Regions from separate parts of the Hymenobacter sp. M1-2 genome, predicted to be linked through region 3. Evidence: riboswitches for the same ligand, from Rfam matches in the RefSeq annotation. Region 3 holds a riboswitch; each other region holds the start of a gene.
What was found. A riboswitch is a leader RNA that binds a small molecule or an ion and turns the genes downstream of it on or off. The one in region 3 is predicted to bind S-adenosylmethionine.

Region 1: another riboswitch for S-adenosylmethionine. It lies ahead of ACYSMN_RS20850 (carboxymuconolactone decarboxylase family protein); the one in region 3 lies ahead of metH (methionine synthase).
Region 2: another riboswitch for S-adenosylmethionine. It lies ahead of ACYSMN_RS00835 (TonB-dependent receptor); the one in region 3 lies ahead of metH (methionine synthase).
Region 4: another riboswitch for S-adenosylmethionine. It lies ahead of ACYSMN_RS24830 (O-acetylhomoserine aminocarboxypropyltransferase/cysteine synthase family protein); the one in region 3 lies ahead of metH (methionine synthase).

The regions. Positions count from the first base shown of each region.
Region 1 covers NZ_JBTYZO010000025.1:47,284-51,456, forward strand. Annotated here, with positions in the region: gene ACYSMN_RS20845 (serine hydrolase domain-containing protein) at 1-1,058, shown strand, start outside; SAM riboswitch class I at 1,639-1,732, shown strand; gene ACYSMN_RS20850 (carboxymuconolactone decarboxylase family protein) at 2,156-2,701, shown strand; gene ACYSMN_RS20855 (beta-class carbonic anhydrase) at 2,743-3,324, shown strand; gene ACYSMN_RS20860 (3-(methylthio)propionyl-CoA ligase) at 3,501-4,173, shown strand, end outside.
Region 2 covers NZ_JBTYZO010000001.1:179,413-183,585, reverse strand. Annotated here, with positions in the region: gene ACYSMN_RS00845 (LysR family transcriptional regulator) at 1-137, shown strand, start outside; gene ACYSMN_RS00840 (flavodoxin family protein) at 176-727, shown strand; SAM riboswitch class I at 1,202-1,293, shown strand; gene ACYSMN_RS00835 (TonB-dependent receptor) at 1,706-4,173, shown strand, end outside.
Region 3 covers NZ_JBTYZO010000032.1:35,730-39,902, reverse strand. Annotated here, with positions in the region: gene metH (methionine synthase) at 1-1,518, opposite strand, end outside; SAM riboswitch class I at 1,587-1,691, opposite strand; gene ACYSMN_RS23220 (PA14 domain-containing protein) at 2,060-3,796, shown strand; gene ACYSMN_RS23215 (DUF5686 and carboxypeptidase-like regulatory domain-containing protein) at 4,012-4,173, shown strand, end outside.
Region 4 covers NZ_JBTYZO010000041.1:11,294-15,466, forward strand. Annotated here, with positions in the region: gene ACYSMN_RS24820 (lipocalin family protein) at 46-465, opposite strand; gene ACYSMN_RS24825 (LysM peptidoglycan-binding domain-containing protein) at 702-989, shown strand; SAM riboswitch class I at 1,415-1,527, shown strand; gene ACYSMN_RS24830 (O-acetylhomoserine aminocarboxypropyltransferase/cysteine synthase family protein) at 1,916-3,304, shown strand; gene metX (homoserine O-acetyltransferase MetX) at 3,640-4,173, shown strand, end outside.

The DNA.
Region 1 (4,173 bases), on a different contig from region 3:
CGGCCCTTATGCGGCTCCAGGACCAAGGCAAATTCAATCCCGACATGACCATGGGCCAGCTATTCCCGGAACTGGCCGGCACCAACAAGCAAGACCTGAAGCTGCGCGACGTACTCACCCACCAAGCTCGCCTCAAAGCCTGGATTCCGTTCTGGAAAGACTACACCAAGCCGCGCGGCATCTTCAACGCTCTGTTCGGCAAAAGCCCCGACGCGAAGGACGTGTCCACCACCAAACCCTCGGAACTAAGCCGCCGCTACTTCCGCCCCGATTCATCGGCCCGCTTCCCGCTACACGCGGGCCCCAAGCTGTGGGCGCGCAAGGACTTCCCAGCGCGGATTGTGAAAGCCATTGCCGAGTCGCCGCTGAATGAGAAGCCGGGGTATGTGTACTCCGATTTGTCATTCATTCTATACCCGCGCTTCGTGAAATCCGCCAGCGGCAAGCCCCTCAACCAGTTCATCACCGACGAAATCTACCGGCCGCTGGGCGCCACCACACTCGGTTACAACCCCACGCGCCGCTTCCCGCTCAGCCGCATTGCCCCCACCGAGTACGATTCGCTGTTTCGCCACGGCCAGCTCCACGGCACCGTACACGACGAAGGCGCGGCTCTGCTCGGCGGCCTCTCCGGCCACGCCGGCCTTTTTGGCTCCGCCAACGACCTGGCCAAGCTGGTGCAGCTCTACGCCTGGAACGGTCGCTACGGCAACCAACAGATACTGAAGTCCGAAACTCTGGCCGAGTACACCAAGTGCCAGTTCTGCCCCGACAACCGCCGCGCCCTCGGCTTCGACCGGCCCGCCACCAACCCGGCCGTGAACTCCGCCAAAAGCGCCTCGCCACTCAGCTACGGCCACACCGGCTACACGGGCACCTATTTCTGGGTCGACCCCAAGGAGGAAATCATGTGCATCGTGCTTACCAACCGCGTGAACCCCACGCGCCGCAACAATAAAATCTCGGAGCTGAACGTGCGCACCAACGTGCTGCAAGTGACGCTGGAAAGTGTGCGACCGGTGCAGAAGCAAACTGTAGAAACAACGGTAGAGGAATAACTTTCCAAGAGGTTCTACAGCCCAAAAACGCAGCGGCTCGCGGAGGATATTCTTCTGCGGGCCGCTGCGTTTTCTCTGAGATTATGTGGCGGCACCCTGTCATGCCGAGTGCAGGAAGCATCTGGCTAATGTCGTAACCGATGCTAGCGCGACGGCTGCACTCAGCATGTCAGGACGCGCTGTCCCCGGTGGTCAAGTAGAACAAACGTCTACACAATCTGTGTACGGGCAAGCCTTACACTATTGACATTCTTCCAGCCCCGGAGGGGCGACATATCGGTAGTATTTAGCGAGAAGAGAAAGAACAAGCCCTGTAGGGGCGACACGCCATTAGGGCCTAAACCAGTGTCGCCCCTACAGGGCTTAGGAGATAGTGTGCTGTCGTGGGCTACCGATATGCCGCCCCTCCGGGGCTGGAAAATTCTGACTGAGCAAGTCGTAACAAGATTCAAAACAAGCAGTTGGTCTAAGCTCTCATCACGCAATTCTAAGCCCCGATTTCTTAACAATTTGGCTATGTGGCTTTATTGAAATTCATCTACTACATTTGAGCACCAATTCTTTACCTATAAAAGGATTGTTTTTATACAGAGGCGTGGAGAGACAGGCTCGACGAAACGCCGGCAACCCCCAGTGACAAGCTGGAACGGTGCCAACTCCTGACCATATAAAAACAAGTTGCCGTGGACACCTTCTTTCCCTCCCCTGCCCTACCGCCCCACCTCGTTGCTAGCCTGCGAATGTGTTGTTGCGTCGCGTGTCCGGCCGGGAGTGGTTGTTGAAGGACCCACACGTTTCCTCTTCCAGTTTGCGCTTACGGTAGGCTAGTCCAGCCCTGAAGCGCTCCAGCACTGGCTGCTTGCCTGACTGCGTATCGCGTTTTCCCGCTACCGCGCCTTTCCTCTTTTCTGTCTTTCGGGTTAAGCCTTGGCCTTATGTGCCTTGGTGCTTAGCGTGCTTGCCTGAAGCAAACGCGGCCGTACGGCTGCACAGCTGGGTGGCAGAAGTTGGAGAAGAGGTCCATGGTAGCTGCCGCGCGTGAACTGCGAAGAGGGCCTTTTCGCCTTCTCTTCCATTCACACTTTTACTTTTTCTTCATGAGCAATCAATTGCAAGTACTCACCCGTGAGCAGGCCCCGGAGGGCGCCAAAGCCACTTTCGATGGCCTGCGCGGCAAGCTGGGTTTCGTGCCCAACTTGTACGCCACCTTCGCCCATTCGGCGCAGGCTCTCAATGGGTCCATCGGTTTCGGTACGGCTTTGAGCCAAGGCGAGCTAAGCGGCCGCGAAATTGAAACGATATACCTGGCCGCCTCCGAAGCCAATGAGTGCGACTACTGCGTGGCCGCCCACACCACCGTCGGTAAGCTCCAGGGTCTGACCGAAGAAGAAACCATTGCCGTGCGCACCGCCAGCAGCACCGATACCCGCCTCAACGCGCTGGCGGCCCTGACGCTGAGCATCGTCGGCAACAACGGCCACCCATCGCAGGAAACGCTCGACGAGTTTTTCGCGGCCGGCTACAGCAAAGCGGCCCTTGTGGAGCTGATTGGGGTGGTGGCGCTCAACACCTTCAACAACTACGTGCAACACATTGCCCAAGTGCCTACCGACTGGCCCGCCGCGCAGCCCTTACCCGCTTAGCCTAAACTCACCCGTTTTCTGCCATTCCAAACCAGTTTTTCATGAGCCAGATTTTAGAGGAAGTTCTCGACGCCAATCAGCAGTACCAAGCCAGCTTCGGCGAAAAAGGCGGCTTGGCGCTGCCTCCGGCTCGCCGTTTCGCCATTCTCACCTGCATGGATGCCCGCCTCGACCCGGCCAAGTATGCTGGTCTGGCCGAAGGTGATGCCCACGTTATCCGCAACGCTGGCGGCCGGGCCAGCGACGACGCCATTCGCTCTCTGGTCATTTCCTACAAACTGCTGGGCACCAAGGAATTCTTCGTCATCCACCACACCGACTGCGGCATGGCGCTTTTCACCGACGACATCATCCGCGACCTGCTGGCTAACAGCCTGGAAACGGCCACCGTCGATGAAACTGGCTGGCATGATGTCGGCCAGGGTCCCGGTTCGACGGAAGCGCGCCACATTGCTTTCCTCACCTTCAAAAACCTAGAGCAAAGCGTGGTCGATGACGTACAGCGTATTCGGCAGCACCCGCTGGTACCGGCCACCATTCCGGTGTACGGCTACATCTACGACGTGAAAACTGGTCAACTCATTGAAGTGCCGGCTGCTACGCAAATTGGGCGGGCCAGTTAAAGCTTATTCCGCCTCATTCGAGAAGCCTCGGTCTAATGGTCGGGGCTTTTTTGTTTCTCTCAGTGTTTCGCAGGGTTAGGCGCAGAGATTCGCAGTGTCAGGCAATGGGAGCAGAGAATCTTACGTGGAATAACGGGTACAAATTCCTAGCTTAAAGGCCCACCAACGCTCTTCCCATGCTAGGATTAATGATGAACGAGCCTCTGCGCATCGCAGGGCTGCTGGAATACGTCGCCAAGTGGCATTCTGATACTGAAATTGTGTCGCGCCTGCCCGAGGGGGTGTTGCACCGCTACACGTACGCTGGCCTGAGCCAGCGCAGCAAGCAGCTGGCCAATGCGCTGGTTGGTCTGAGCGTGAGTATTGGCGACCGGGTGGGCACCTTGGCCTGGAACACGCACCGCCACTTGGAGCTATATTATGCGGTGTCGGGCAGCGGGGCCGTGTGCCATACCATCAACCCGCGCCTGTTTCCCGAGCAGCTCGTCTACATCATCAACCACGCCCAGGACCGCGTAATTTTCTTCGATCTTACGTTCCTGCCCCTGGTGGAAAAACTGGCGTCGCACTGCCCGCTGGTGAAAGACTGGGTGCTAATGACGGACCGCGCCCACATGCCCCAAACCCCGGAAGGAGAGACCAGTAATCTGCCCAACCTCCGCTGCTACGAAGACCTGCTGGCGGCCGAGTCGGCGGAATACGAGTGGCCCGTGTTCAACGAAAATACGGCGTCTTCGCTCTGCTACACCTCCGGCACCACCGACCAGCCCAAGGGCGTACTCTACTCCCACCGCTCCACGTTGCTCCACTCCTACGCCGCCTCCCTGCCCGACTGTTTCAACTGCTCGG
Region 2 (4,173 bases), on a different contig from region 3:
CCGTGCGCATTAACTCCACGGGCCTGCACAAGCGCGAGTACGTGGCGCGACTTAAAAACAAGAAACAGCCCCTGTTCTTCGACTGCTTCATCAACTCGCTGAAGCAGGAAATGCAGTTCGACAACGTGCTCATCTAAGCACCTAAGTTGTTTCTACTGCGCCTTAAACCAGCCTCATGTCTTCCGAATTCCGCTTTCTTTTCCTACTCGCCAGCCCCCGCGAAGCCGGCAACAGTGAAATCCTGGCCCGCCACGCGGCGGGCTCTTTACCGGCTACCGCCGCACAGCGTTGGCTACGGCTAGATGACCATCCGCTGCCGCCCTTCGAGGACCTGCGCCACGCGCCGGCGCCCGGCACCTATCCCGCCCCGGAAGGGGCCGCCGCCACGCTGCTCGAAGCCACGCTCTGGGCCACCGACATTGTGGTAGTAGCACCCCTGTACTGGTACGCGCTGCCCGCCCCCGCCAAGCTCTATTTCGACCATTGGAGCGGCTGGATGCGCGTCCCGGACCTCAACCTCCGGCCCCAGCTAGCCGGCAAAACGCTACACGCCATCGTGAGCAGCAGCGGCGATGCCCCCGAAGCCCAGCCCCTGCACGACATGCTCCGCCTTACCGCCGACTACATGCGCATGCACTGGGGCGGTATGCTGCTCGGCAACGGCTCCGCCCCCGGCGACATCCGCCGAGACACTGTAGCCTGGCAAGCCGCCACAACTTTTCTGTAGAAGTGCCGCCATCGGCCGCTGCTTAGGAGGCGGGCTCGCTATTCGGTCTTTGGTGAGCGAGTTCGCGATTATCAAAGCACGACTTCAAATGAGGAGTACCTTGCGAAAAAAATATTCAAGGGCCCTCCAAAATTGGAGGGCCCTTGAATATTTTTTTCGCAAGGTACTCCTGGGATAAGCTTCTGCTGGAGTGGATGGCCCTGTGCCAAGCGCGACGCGGCGTATGGCGCACTGCCAATTTTTACCTTATGGGAGGTCGTGTTATACAAACCTAGAGCCGCTAGGAAGCTGCTTCGCAATATGGGTGAGCGGGTAGCATTAGTCAGGGCGGTGGAAAGCCGCCTGCCCGGTACGCGACATGCTTTGATCCTGCTTTACTAGGACGGGCTCAATGGCAATTTTTGAATAAAATTTGGGCGTTTGAGGAATGCGGCTTTACCTTTAGCCCATCAATTCTTTCCCCACAAAGGATTGTTTTTATACAGAGGCGTGGAGAGACAGGCTCTATGAAACGCCGGCAACCCTCGGATCATCCGAAACGGTGCCAACTCCTGACCATATAAAAACACGTTGCTGTGGACACCTCCGCCAACAATTCTGCTCACCTTTTTTGCTTTGTGGCTACGCCGCAAATGAGCTATGCCCAAGCCGCCGTCTGTAGCACGGAGGTAGTGGGTTGTTGTTGCTGATCCACTCCTCCATTTCCGGCTGCCGTGGGTTCCGCACCTCCTCGTTCGGGAGCTAATACATGCGCGGTCTTAAGGCTTGGGCTCTGCTATTGGCGGTAGCATATATGCTCCGCCCAACCGGCCTGAATCTTCTCGGCTCTGGTGTACCCTCTCGAAACTGAGTGCGGCTTTATCCCGCGTTCTGGCTGCGCCCTAACCGTTTCACCGACGAGTTAGCTATCTTTCCTTCCCTCCCTCTTTCTGTATTTCTAGCCGCCAGCACGCTGTCGGTGGCTCAACCTTCTTGCACATGAACAAACTATATCTCTTCGCGTTGCTGACGCTACTTTTTGCCTGGCCGACTCAACTGCTGGCGCAAGCCCAAACGGCTACCATAACCGGCCGCGTGACGGACGCGGGCACGGGGGCCGGCCTCACGGGCGTAAACGTGGTAGTGAAAGGCACACGCACCGGCACGGCTACCGACCGGGAGGGCAATTTCAGCATCAACGCAGCATCCGAAAGCGTGCGGCTGGTGTTCAGCCTCATCGGCTACCAGTCGGTGGAGCGCGAGGCTGCGGCTGGCACGCCGGTGAGCGTGGCACTGGCCGAAGGCGGCGTGCTGACGCAGGAAGTGGTGGTGTCGGCGAGCCGGGTGCCGGAGAGCATTTTGAAGTCGCCGGTGACGGTGGAGAAGCTCGATGCGCGCAGCATTCGGGAGACGGGTGCGGCTAACTTCTGGGACGCCCTCAACAATGTGAAAGGCGTGGACCTGGGCACGCAGAGCATCAACTTTAAGTCGGTGAACCTGCGCGGGTTTGGGGCCAACAACAACACCCGCGTGGTGCAGTGGCTCGATGGCATGGATACCCGCTCGCCGGGCCTGGGCTTCGGTTTCGGCAACGTGGCCGGGGCTTCGGAGCTGGATATCGACAATATAGAAGTGGTACCCGGCGCGGCTTCGGCCCTCTACGGCCCCGACGCCCTCAACGGCATCGTGCTCACGACCACCAAGGACCCATTTGAGTACCAGGGCCTGAGCGTGCAGATTCGCAACGGCCTCAACAACGTGAACTCCTCGGCCGTCGACAACCCCACGCTGCTCACCGACTACGCCATCCGCTACGCCAAGTCGTTCAACGACCGGTTTGCCTTCAAGGTGAATGCCGCTTACTTCGATGCCACCGACTGGGTTGCCAACGACGCGCAGGACCGGCGCGACCGGGGCCGGGCGGCCGGCTTCGAGCCCGGCACCCGCGACACCAACCCGCTCTACGACGGCCTGAACGTTTACGGCGACGAATTTGCCAACGCCATCACCATCGACAACGCTATTTCGGCGACTTCCGCGCTACGCGGCACGCGCGTAACGCGCACCGGCTACCGGGAGCAGGATTTGCTGGACACCGACGCCGAGAACCTGCGTTTGGGAGGCGCCCTGCACTACCGCATCACCGATAAGCTGGAAGCCATTGGCTTGGTGAACTACGGCAAAGGCAACCTGATTCAGACCGCTGGACAGCGCGTGTACTACCCCGATTACGAGCGGACTCAGGCCAAGCTGGAGCTGCGCGCCGACAACTTCTACCTGCGCGGCTACACCACGCAGCAAACGGCCGAAGGCTACGGCACGGGCACCGTAGCTCGCGCCCTCAATAACGCCTACAGCTCCAACACCACCTGGGCCAAGGACTACGTGGCGGCCTACGACGGCCAGGTGCCCGGCATAACGGCTGCCAACACGGCCGTGGCCCGCGCCTACGCCGACCGGAACCGCCTGCAACCCGGCACGGCTGCCTTAAACGAAGTAAGGAACACCGTCGCCAACACGCTCAACACGGAAGGCGGGGCCCGGCAGGTTGAAAACTCCGACCTGTGGCACGCGGAAGGCATGTACAACTTCAAAAACCAGTTCCAGTTCGTGGATTTGCTGGTGGGCGGCCACTTCCGGCGCTACAACCTCGAATCGAACCGCACACTGTTTCCGCTCGATGCCGAAGGGAAAGAATATACGGTGGAGGAATATGGCGGCTACGTCCAGCTGGCCCGCACCTTCCCACTGGCCGAGGACTTGAGCCTACGCCCCACCTTCGCCGCCCGCTACGACAAGAACGAGTATCTTGACGGCGGCTTCACGCCTCGCGGCTCGGCGGTGCTGACCTTTAAGACGCACAACCTGCGCGGCTCCTACCAAACGGCTTTCCGCAATCCTTCGCCCGGCAACTTGTTCGCCTACAATATCACTCCTACTGGCCTGAGCGAGCTAGGCGGCACCGAGCTGATTGCCAACCGCGCCAACCTCTTCGACAACCCAGCTTACACCGAAGCTTCCGTGCTGGCCTATCGCACCAGCAGAAACCCAGCCGATTTGGTGCAGTACACGCCAAAGGTCATCGAGACCGAGAAAATAGCCACCTGGGAAGTGGGCTATAAGTCGGTAGTGGCGCAGTCGCTATTCGTGGATGCCTTCTACTTCCACAGCCGCTACTCCGACTTCATTGCCAACCAGAATTTCATTCAGCCCATCAATGGCAACGTAACGGACCTGGCTGAGCCTCAAACCTCCATCCGCTACCAAATCAACCTCAATAAAGCCGACGAAATTTTGGTGAACGGCGTGGGCCTGGGCGTGGATTATGCTTTCCCGCGCGGCTTCCGCCTCAGCACCAACTACACTTACCAGGAAGGCAAGGACAAGAACACCGGCAAGAAGCTCTCCGACCCCGAAGTGACAGCCAAAGGCCGCAACTTCTTCAACTCGCCCGAAAACCGCACCAA
Region 3 (4,173 bases):
CAGTGAAATGGAGTTGACGATGCTCTTGCCCTGCACGCACTTGAGGCCGGCTTCCAGCACGCTCCACTTCGAGGAATCAATCATGATCGGCACCCGCGAAATGTCGGGCTCCGAGGCAATGAGGTTGAGGAACGTCGTCATGGCCTGCTCCGAGTCGAGCATGCCTTCGTCCATGTTCACATCAATGACCTGAGCGCCGCCTTCCACCTGGTCGCGGGCTACTTGCAGAGCCTGCTCGTAAGCGCCGGTACGGATAAGCCGCGCAAAAGCGCGGGAGCCGGTCACGTTGCACCGCTCCCCTACGTTCACGAAGAGGCTGTCGGCGGTGATGTTGAATGGCTCCAGACCACTCAGGCGGGTGACCGAGCTAGAAATTAGCTCCCCTCCTTTTTTCGAGGAGGGGTTGGGGGTGGTTGAGTTAGAGCTAAAATCTATTTGGCCAGAGTTGTTCAACGATTGAACCACCCCCAACCCCTCCTTGAAAAAAGGAGGGGAGCTAATTTCTAGCTCTAGTTTTCTAGGCTCGTACTTCTCCGCCAGCCGAGCCAGCTCGGCAATGTGCTGCGGCGTGGTGCCACAACAACCACCCACCACCGTCACCAGGCCTTCCTTGAGGTAGTTTTCTACCACCCCCGCAAATTCCTGCGCCGACTCATCGTAACCGCCGAAGGCATTGGGCAGGCCGGCATTCGGGTAAGCGGAGATATGGACGTCCGCAATGCGGCTCAGCTCCTTGATATAGACTTGCAACTGGTCGGCGCCGAGGGCGCAGTTCAGGCCCACGCTCAGCAGCGGCAGGTGCCGAATGGAATTCCAGAAAGCTTCTACCGTCTGGCCGGAGAGTGTGCGGCCCGAAGCGTCGGTAATGGTACCCGAAATCATGACGGGCACCACGCGGCCACCTTCGTCGAAGAACTTCTGCACCGCAAATAGCGCCGCTTTGGCGTTAAGCGTATCAAAGATGGTTTCGATGAGCAGCGCGTCGGAACCGCCGTCTACCAGGCCACGCACTTGCTCGTGGTAGGCTGTAGCTAGCTCATCAAATGTCACGGCGCGGAAGCCGGGTCGGTTCACATCCGGCGACAAAGAAGCAGTGCGGTTGGTAGGCCCAACGGCGCCAGCCACGAAACGCGGCTTCGCTGGATTCTGCGCAGTAAACTCGTCGGCCACTTCTTTCGCAATGCGCGCCGACTCGTAGTTCAGCTCGTACACAATGTGTTCTAGGCCGTAATCGGCTTGCGCGATGGTGGTACCGCTGAACGTGTTGGTTTCCACCATATCGGCACCGGCCGCGAAATAATCAGCGTGGATACCTTTAATGATGTCGGGCCGCGTGATGCTGAGCAGGTCATTGTTGCCGCGCAGGGGCTTGGGATGATCTGCGAAGCGCGCGCCGCGGAAATCTTCCTCGCTCAACGTGTGGCGCTGAATCATGGTGCCCATGGCGCCGTCGAGAATGAGCAGGCGCTGCTGGAGGATATCGTGTAGCGGAGAGTGGGGCTGGACGGTCGTGGGCATATCGGCTCTAAAAGAAAACGGGCAACGAAAAAGTGCCTATCCAGAAAGAGCCGCGCGAAGCGAGTCCGTACTTATCTTCTTCCGCTGGTGGCGAAATGGGAGTTGGCACCTTGTTTTATTTCAGGTTGCCAAGACGTCGTCGGGCCCAGTCCCTCGGTCTTTCTGGATAAGTAGCAAGGCGAAGATACTGCCCGAACTTCCGGAAAGCAAGAACCCCAACCGTGAAGCCAAGGTCGGGGTTCTTCTGGGCGGTTTAACGCCAGGCTTATAAACATTAATCCTTCTTAACGCAGTTGGGGACAGTTTTGCCCTCTTTCTTCTTGGTACCCTGCTGCTCGTAGCCTTTCCAACATGGTGCCTTTTTCTCTGCCATGATACCTTTTGCTTTATGTGAATGAATACAATAGGGAGATACTAGCAATACGTGCTCAACTATAAGGTGTTCCTATAAAACTTTGCACTTCAACATCTAGCGTGGTTACCTCTATCTTGCTGACGTTGACAATTTATTAGCACTTCTACTCCTAAGCTATAACGTTTGATGAGAGTTCTGTTTTGGTTGTCGGTGGTGCTGGCCTTCGGCTTTGCGGCCTCAGCCCAGGTGCTGCCCGCTACGCCCGGCACCGGTTTAAAAGGCGAGTACTATAATGGCCGCAACTTCGAACGGCTCGCCTTCACGCGCACCGACCCTACCGTCGACTTCAACTGGACCTACACCCCACCCGCACCCGGCCAACCACCCGCTCGCTTTATGGCTCCGGGGCCCGGCTTGGATGGCACCGACTTTTCAGTTCGCTGGACCGGCCACCTGTACGCTCCCATCACGGGCATGTATACCTTTCAGGCCACCACCGACGATGGAATGCGCGTGTGGGTGGGCGGCAAAAGGCTCCTGAACTCCTGGCGAGGGCAACCTGCTACGCAGTATACCATGCAAGTACGGCTGGAAGCGGGCCGCTATTATCCGCTCCGAGTGGAATACTACCAAGTGGAGTACGATACCCGGGCCTTGCTGACTTGGAAGCTCCCGAACTCCACCGAAGAACCCCGGCCTATTCCAAGCGCCCGGCTGTATACCACGCTACCCACATCGGCCAAGCCACTACCGGCGGCCGCTCCAAAGCCTACTGGCGGTACCATTAGCATCGTGCCCGGTCCGCCGGGCAGCCGGCCCGTTACCGCCACCCCCGTACAGCCCAGCGCGGGCGTAACTGTACCCGGCAAGCTCCCCGACGGCATCGGACTTCAAGCCACATACTATGCTAGCTCGGTGCGCGGGCCGGCCGTGCACAGCCGCGTAGAGCCGGTGCTGAACGTAACGTGGCGGGGCAGCGCCCCGGCGCCCGGCGTGCCAAGCCAGGGCTTCTCCGTGCGCTGGACCGGCTACGTGTATGCCCCAGAGTCGGGGCTGTATGTGTTTCATACCGAGTGGGATGACGCCACTGACATTTCCTTCGCGGGGGCCAACGTCTTGAGCATGGAAAAGTATGAGCCGGAGTACTTTGCGCCGCGCAAGCCGCCCATTCCGGTTGATATGGTGCAGAGCCTCACAGCTGGCCACTTTTACCAGATTGACCTCGCCTACAAGAACGTACAGGGCGTATCCCGGGCGGTGCTGTCGTGGGTGCGACCGTCGGCGATGGGCGGACCTACCACGCTGGAGCAGGCGTTTGATGCAGCTAAGCGCCTCGGCCCCACAGTGGTGCCCAAGCAGTATCTGTATCCTGAGCTGCCCCGGCCGCTGCCCGAACCACCGGCTGCGCCAGTAGTTGCTAGCCGCCAGCCGCCCAAGCCCACTGTTGCTGCTAAACTTGCGGCTCCTCGTCCAGCTGCGCCGCGTGTCACGCGCCCAGTTACTCGTCCAGCCGCTCGTCCAGCATTGCCCGCCGGACCTTCGGTTGATACGGTGGTCCTGCCGGATCTGGCCGCTTTGAGCCGGGGCGCGGCGGTTACGCTGCCCAATTTGTACTTCACACAGAGTACGGCCTCACTGCTGCCAACTTCCCGGCCCATGCTCAATGCCTTGGCTCGCCGGCTACGGGAACAGCCGAGCCTGCGCCTGGAAATAGCCGGCCACACCGACAACGTGGGCGAGCCTGCTCTCAACTTGCGCCTTTCCGATCAGCGGGCCCGCGTGGTACGGCAATATTTGGTGCAGCAAGGCATTGATTCCGTGCGACTCACGGCCCGCGGCTACGGCGGCACTCGTCCCGTGGCCGACAACCGAGACCCGCAGCAACGCCCACGCAACCGGCGGGTGGAGGTAGTAGTACAATAGTGAGGCACTTACCTCTCCCCTGGATTACTCTTTTGTTATCGTGGCGAAAGGTGAATGCGCCAGAAGCCCGCTAAAACTCGAATAGCTAGGTTTTGTTTTTAACTGCTGGCATAATTTTTCCTCCCGGCTGCCACGGCGGGTAGGGGTACAGTCCTTATTCTGTATCTTACGGCTCACTGCGCGTTCTTCTGTCGACATCTATTTGATTATCAATCTTGCCGCTCTTCTACCACCGCTTCTCTTATTCTTCGCTGTTTCTGCTCCTGCTACTAGTTGGAGCACAGTCTGTTTGGGCGCAACAGGTGGTTGTCACGGGCCGCATAACAGAGGCCGCTACGGGCAAACCCGTGCCTTTCGCCTCAGTATTCGTACCAGGT
Region 4 (4,173 bases), on a different contig from region 3:
GCGTGAAAGGGCTTTTTTCTTCATAGGAGAGCTTCATTCAGCAGCTTACTCCTTTTCCAAGCGTAGCTCGGCGCCGGCGGGGCTCTTGAGGGTCAGCTTGTCGTCGGTCAGGGTTACCACGTCGAAGGTGTTGCTTTGCGCGGCGCCGTCGGGGGTCATCGTGATTTTTTTGCCGGCTTGGTCGAAGTCGTACTTGCCTTTCACATTGCCGGAAGCAGGCGAGGACATATCGTATTGGCCATTGGCGAAGAACGTGATACGCTCGTCTTCCTGCGCGTCGGTTTGCTTCACTTTGTCGCCAGCGGTGCTTAGCTCCTTATCGGTCTTCCAAACTTTGCTCTGGGCGCCGTAGAGCATGTTTACGCCTTCTACTTTGCCTTCTTTGCTGCCGCAGGCAGACGTGAACAGGGCTACCAGCATTAGGAGGCTAGCAAAGTACCGGAGAGGATTAGCGAGAGTGTTCATAGGGGTGTAGGGTTGGTTGGGAGGTTCTTATGAAGGGCCCCGATGAGCCCAACTGGCAAGATTAAGAGCCAGTGTTGCGCTTCTTACGGGAGCTTGCAGCAAGATGTTCAGCCAGCTTGGAGCTGCTCCGTACCGCTTCATAACCTACTGGTCAGGCTCGGCGTAAGAAGCCCTGACGACTTGCCAGCAGGCTGATAGTCGGCACTTTTCCCACTCATCTAAACCAACGCACGACTATGGGACTGTTTGATTTCATCTCGAACGAAGGCGAAAAAAAGCCGGTCGAGCCAGCTAAGCAACCCGCCACGGGCGGTGCTACCGACTTCTTCGGCAACGCCAACGGCGCCACTGAGCAAGGCGAAACCTACACCGTGGTTAGCGGCGACTCGCTTTCAAAAATTGCCAAAAACCACTACGGCGACGCTGCCAAGTGGCACCAGATTTACGACGCCAATAAAAGCACCATTGGCGCCAACCCCGACCATATTGAAGTAGGCCAGGTGCTCACGCTACCCAAGCTGTAGCCTCCGCGCCTCCAGAAAATATCCTAAAAAGCCATTCCGTTTGGAGTGGCTTTTTTATGGTTTATGATCGGTTTCGCAGACTCCTTTTACTGATCCAAATTTGCCGCGAAGCAAGCCACAGCCACTAGACAGGTGGCAGACAAAGGCGGTGTCCGGGTTCGGGTAGTGTAGGCGGCCAGCTTATTTTGCTCGTTCATCTGGTTTGTGGCATGACAGCAAATCACTGTTTTTCAGAATTTTATTCATCAGTAGAACTACCCTAGCAAATTCCATTTCAATAACAGCAGGTGAAACGCTACCTGAGAAGCAGTGCCGATAAGCCTTCATAAAAAATATTGCGCAGCTATTGCGAATATCAAAACTATGCCTATACCTTTGCAATACCAACTCGGTACTCCCCCGCTCGCGGCGGGGTAGTTTCATAAGATTTATACAGAAGCGGCGAGAGAACAGGCTCTTTGACCCGCTGGCAACCTTCGACCGCGCGAAAGGTGCCAATTCCTGCCCGACCGGCTACCGCTGGCGGGGCATATAACTCAGAGTACCATGGAAAACTCCTTCGCTTTCGCCTTTCTGAACCCCGCCGCCCTAGTCGCTGCCTTGCGCAACTTCTGGCCGTTGGGTTTTCGCGTTTCGCTGGTCGCCGTGGCGGCCAATGTGCCCCGCTACGAGCGAATGCGAATGTGCTGTTGCGGCGCGTGTTGTTGCTGTTGCTAGCCTAGTTCCGGCTACTCAGCCCTCCTCCCCTTCTTTGCCCCGGCCCTAATCGGCGGTGTCCCTTTGGTGGCGCCTCGTGGCCCTCTCGCATCCTGATTTGCTTGTCGCGCCTTCTTGCGGCTCCGTCCCGATGTGGCCTCGCTGCCTCTTGCAGCCCCATTCCTTGCACTTCACTGCCTTCTCCACAGTATACTCATCTCAGCCTCACCATGTCTACTTCAGCCCTGCACTTCGAGACGCTTCAACTCCACGCTGGCCAGCAGCCCGACCCCACCACCGGCTCCCGCGCCGTGCCTATTCACCAGACCACTTCTTACGTGTTCAAGAATGCGGAGCACGGCGCCAATCTGTTTGCACTAAAGGAGTTTGGCAACATTTATACTCGCCTAATGAACCCCACCACCGACGTATTCGAGCAGCGGATTGCGGCGCTGGAAGGCGGTGTAGCGGCGCTGGCCGTATCGTCGGGGCAGGCGGCACAGTTCATCGCGCTGAACAATATTTTGCAGGCCGGCGACAACTTCGTGAGCACGGCCCACCTCTACGGTGGCACCTACAACCAATTCAAAGTGGCTTTCAAGCGTCTCGGCATTGAAGTGCGCTTCGCCGATGGCGACCGGCCCGAAAGCTTCGAGGACCATATCGACGGCAATACCAAAGCCATCTACCTCGAAACCATCGGCAACCCAAGCTTCAGCATTCCCGATTTTGAGCGCATTGCCGCCATTGCCGAAAAGTACGACCTGCCGCTCATCGTGGACAATACCTTTGGCGCGGGCGGTTACCTGTTCCGGCCTTTGGAGCATGGCGCGCACATCGTAGTAGAATCGGCCACGAAATGGATTGGTGGCCACGGCACCAGCATCGGCGGCGTGATTGTGGACGGCGGCAAGTACGACTTCGGCAACGGCAAGTTCCCACAGTTCACGGAGCCCTCGGAAGGCTACCACGGGCTGGTGTTCAATGATGTGTTCGGCAAGAATGGGCCGTTTGGCAACATCGCCTTCATCATTCGGGCTCGAGTGGAAGGTCTGCGCGACTTTGGTCCTTCGCAGAGCCCATTCAACTCCTTCCTGCTGCTGCAAGGCCTCGAAACGCTGAGTCTGCGCGTGGAGCGTACCGTAGAAAACGCCCTGCGCGTGGCGACCTGGCTGGAGCAGCATCCGCAGGTGGAAGCCGTGAACTATCCCGGCCTGAAAAGCAGCCCCTACTACAGCCTGGCGCAGAAATACCTGACGCGCGGCGCGGGCGGGGTACTCACGTTTGCCATCAAGGGCAGCAAAGAAACGGCCACGCAATTCATCGACAACCTGAAGCTTGTTAGCCACCTCGCCAACGTCGGCGACGCCAAGACGCTCATTATTCAGCCCTCGGCCACCACGCACCAGCAGCTTTCCGAAGAGGAGCAGCGCGCGGCCGGCGTAACGCCCACGCTGCTGCGTCTGTCGGTAGGCATTGAGCATTTTAATGATATCCGCGCCGACTTGGCGCAGGCTTTTGACGCGGTGCGCGCCGCCGCGCCGCTACCTTCCGAAGAGAATGGCAGCACGCTGCTGCCCGAGCCGGAACTTGAACACGCCGCCCCGCTGGAAGTGTAATTGAGAGGGGTTGAGCTACGGTCGTTTTGAGAGGGCGACCAGCCACCACTTCCAGCCCGCGGTCCGCGGGCGGCCCGTCGCTTTTTTTGTGAGAGAGGGAATCGACGCTACCCGCCCGCCCATAGCCGGGGCGGAGCCAGTTCTGCTGGCTCTGCCCTCGGGCTATGGTAAGTATTGAGTATTGGGTACTGAGTAGTTAGTACTCAGTACTGAAACGTGAGTATCGAGTAGTTGGCGGTGGTTCAATTCTCCAGCATCCAGCGTTCCAGCTCTTTCACTCACTACTAACATCTCAGTACTAACTACCCAATACTAAATACTCACCTGACTTTTTTATGAGCGACGAACCACATATTTTCCGGCTGCCTCGTCCGTTGCGGCTGGAAAGTGGGGCCGTGCTGCCACGGGTGGAAGTTGCCTATCATACCTACGGCCGCCTCAATGCCTCCCGCGACAACGTGGTGTGGGTGTGCCACGCCCTCACGGCCAATTCTGACGTGTTGAGCTGGTGGCCTGGCCTGTTCGGGCCCGGCTGCTATTTCGACCCCGCCGATTGGTTTATCGTGTGTGCCAACGTACTGGGCTCCTGCTACGGCAGTACCGGCCCGCTCACGCCGCGCACCGACGATGAGCCGGCGTTTTACGAGCAGTTTCCGCTGGTGACGATTCGGGATATGGTGGCCGCCCACGAGGCGCTACGCGAACACCTGGCGCTGCTGCAAATTCATACGCTGCTGGGCGGCTCACTGGGTGGGCAGCAGGCCGTGGAATGGGCCGTGCAGCAGCCGACCTTGTTTGAGAATCTGGTGCTGTTGGCTACCAACGCCCGCCATTCGGCCTGGGGTATTGCCTTTAACGAGGCGCAGCGC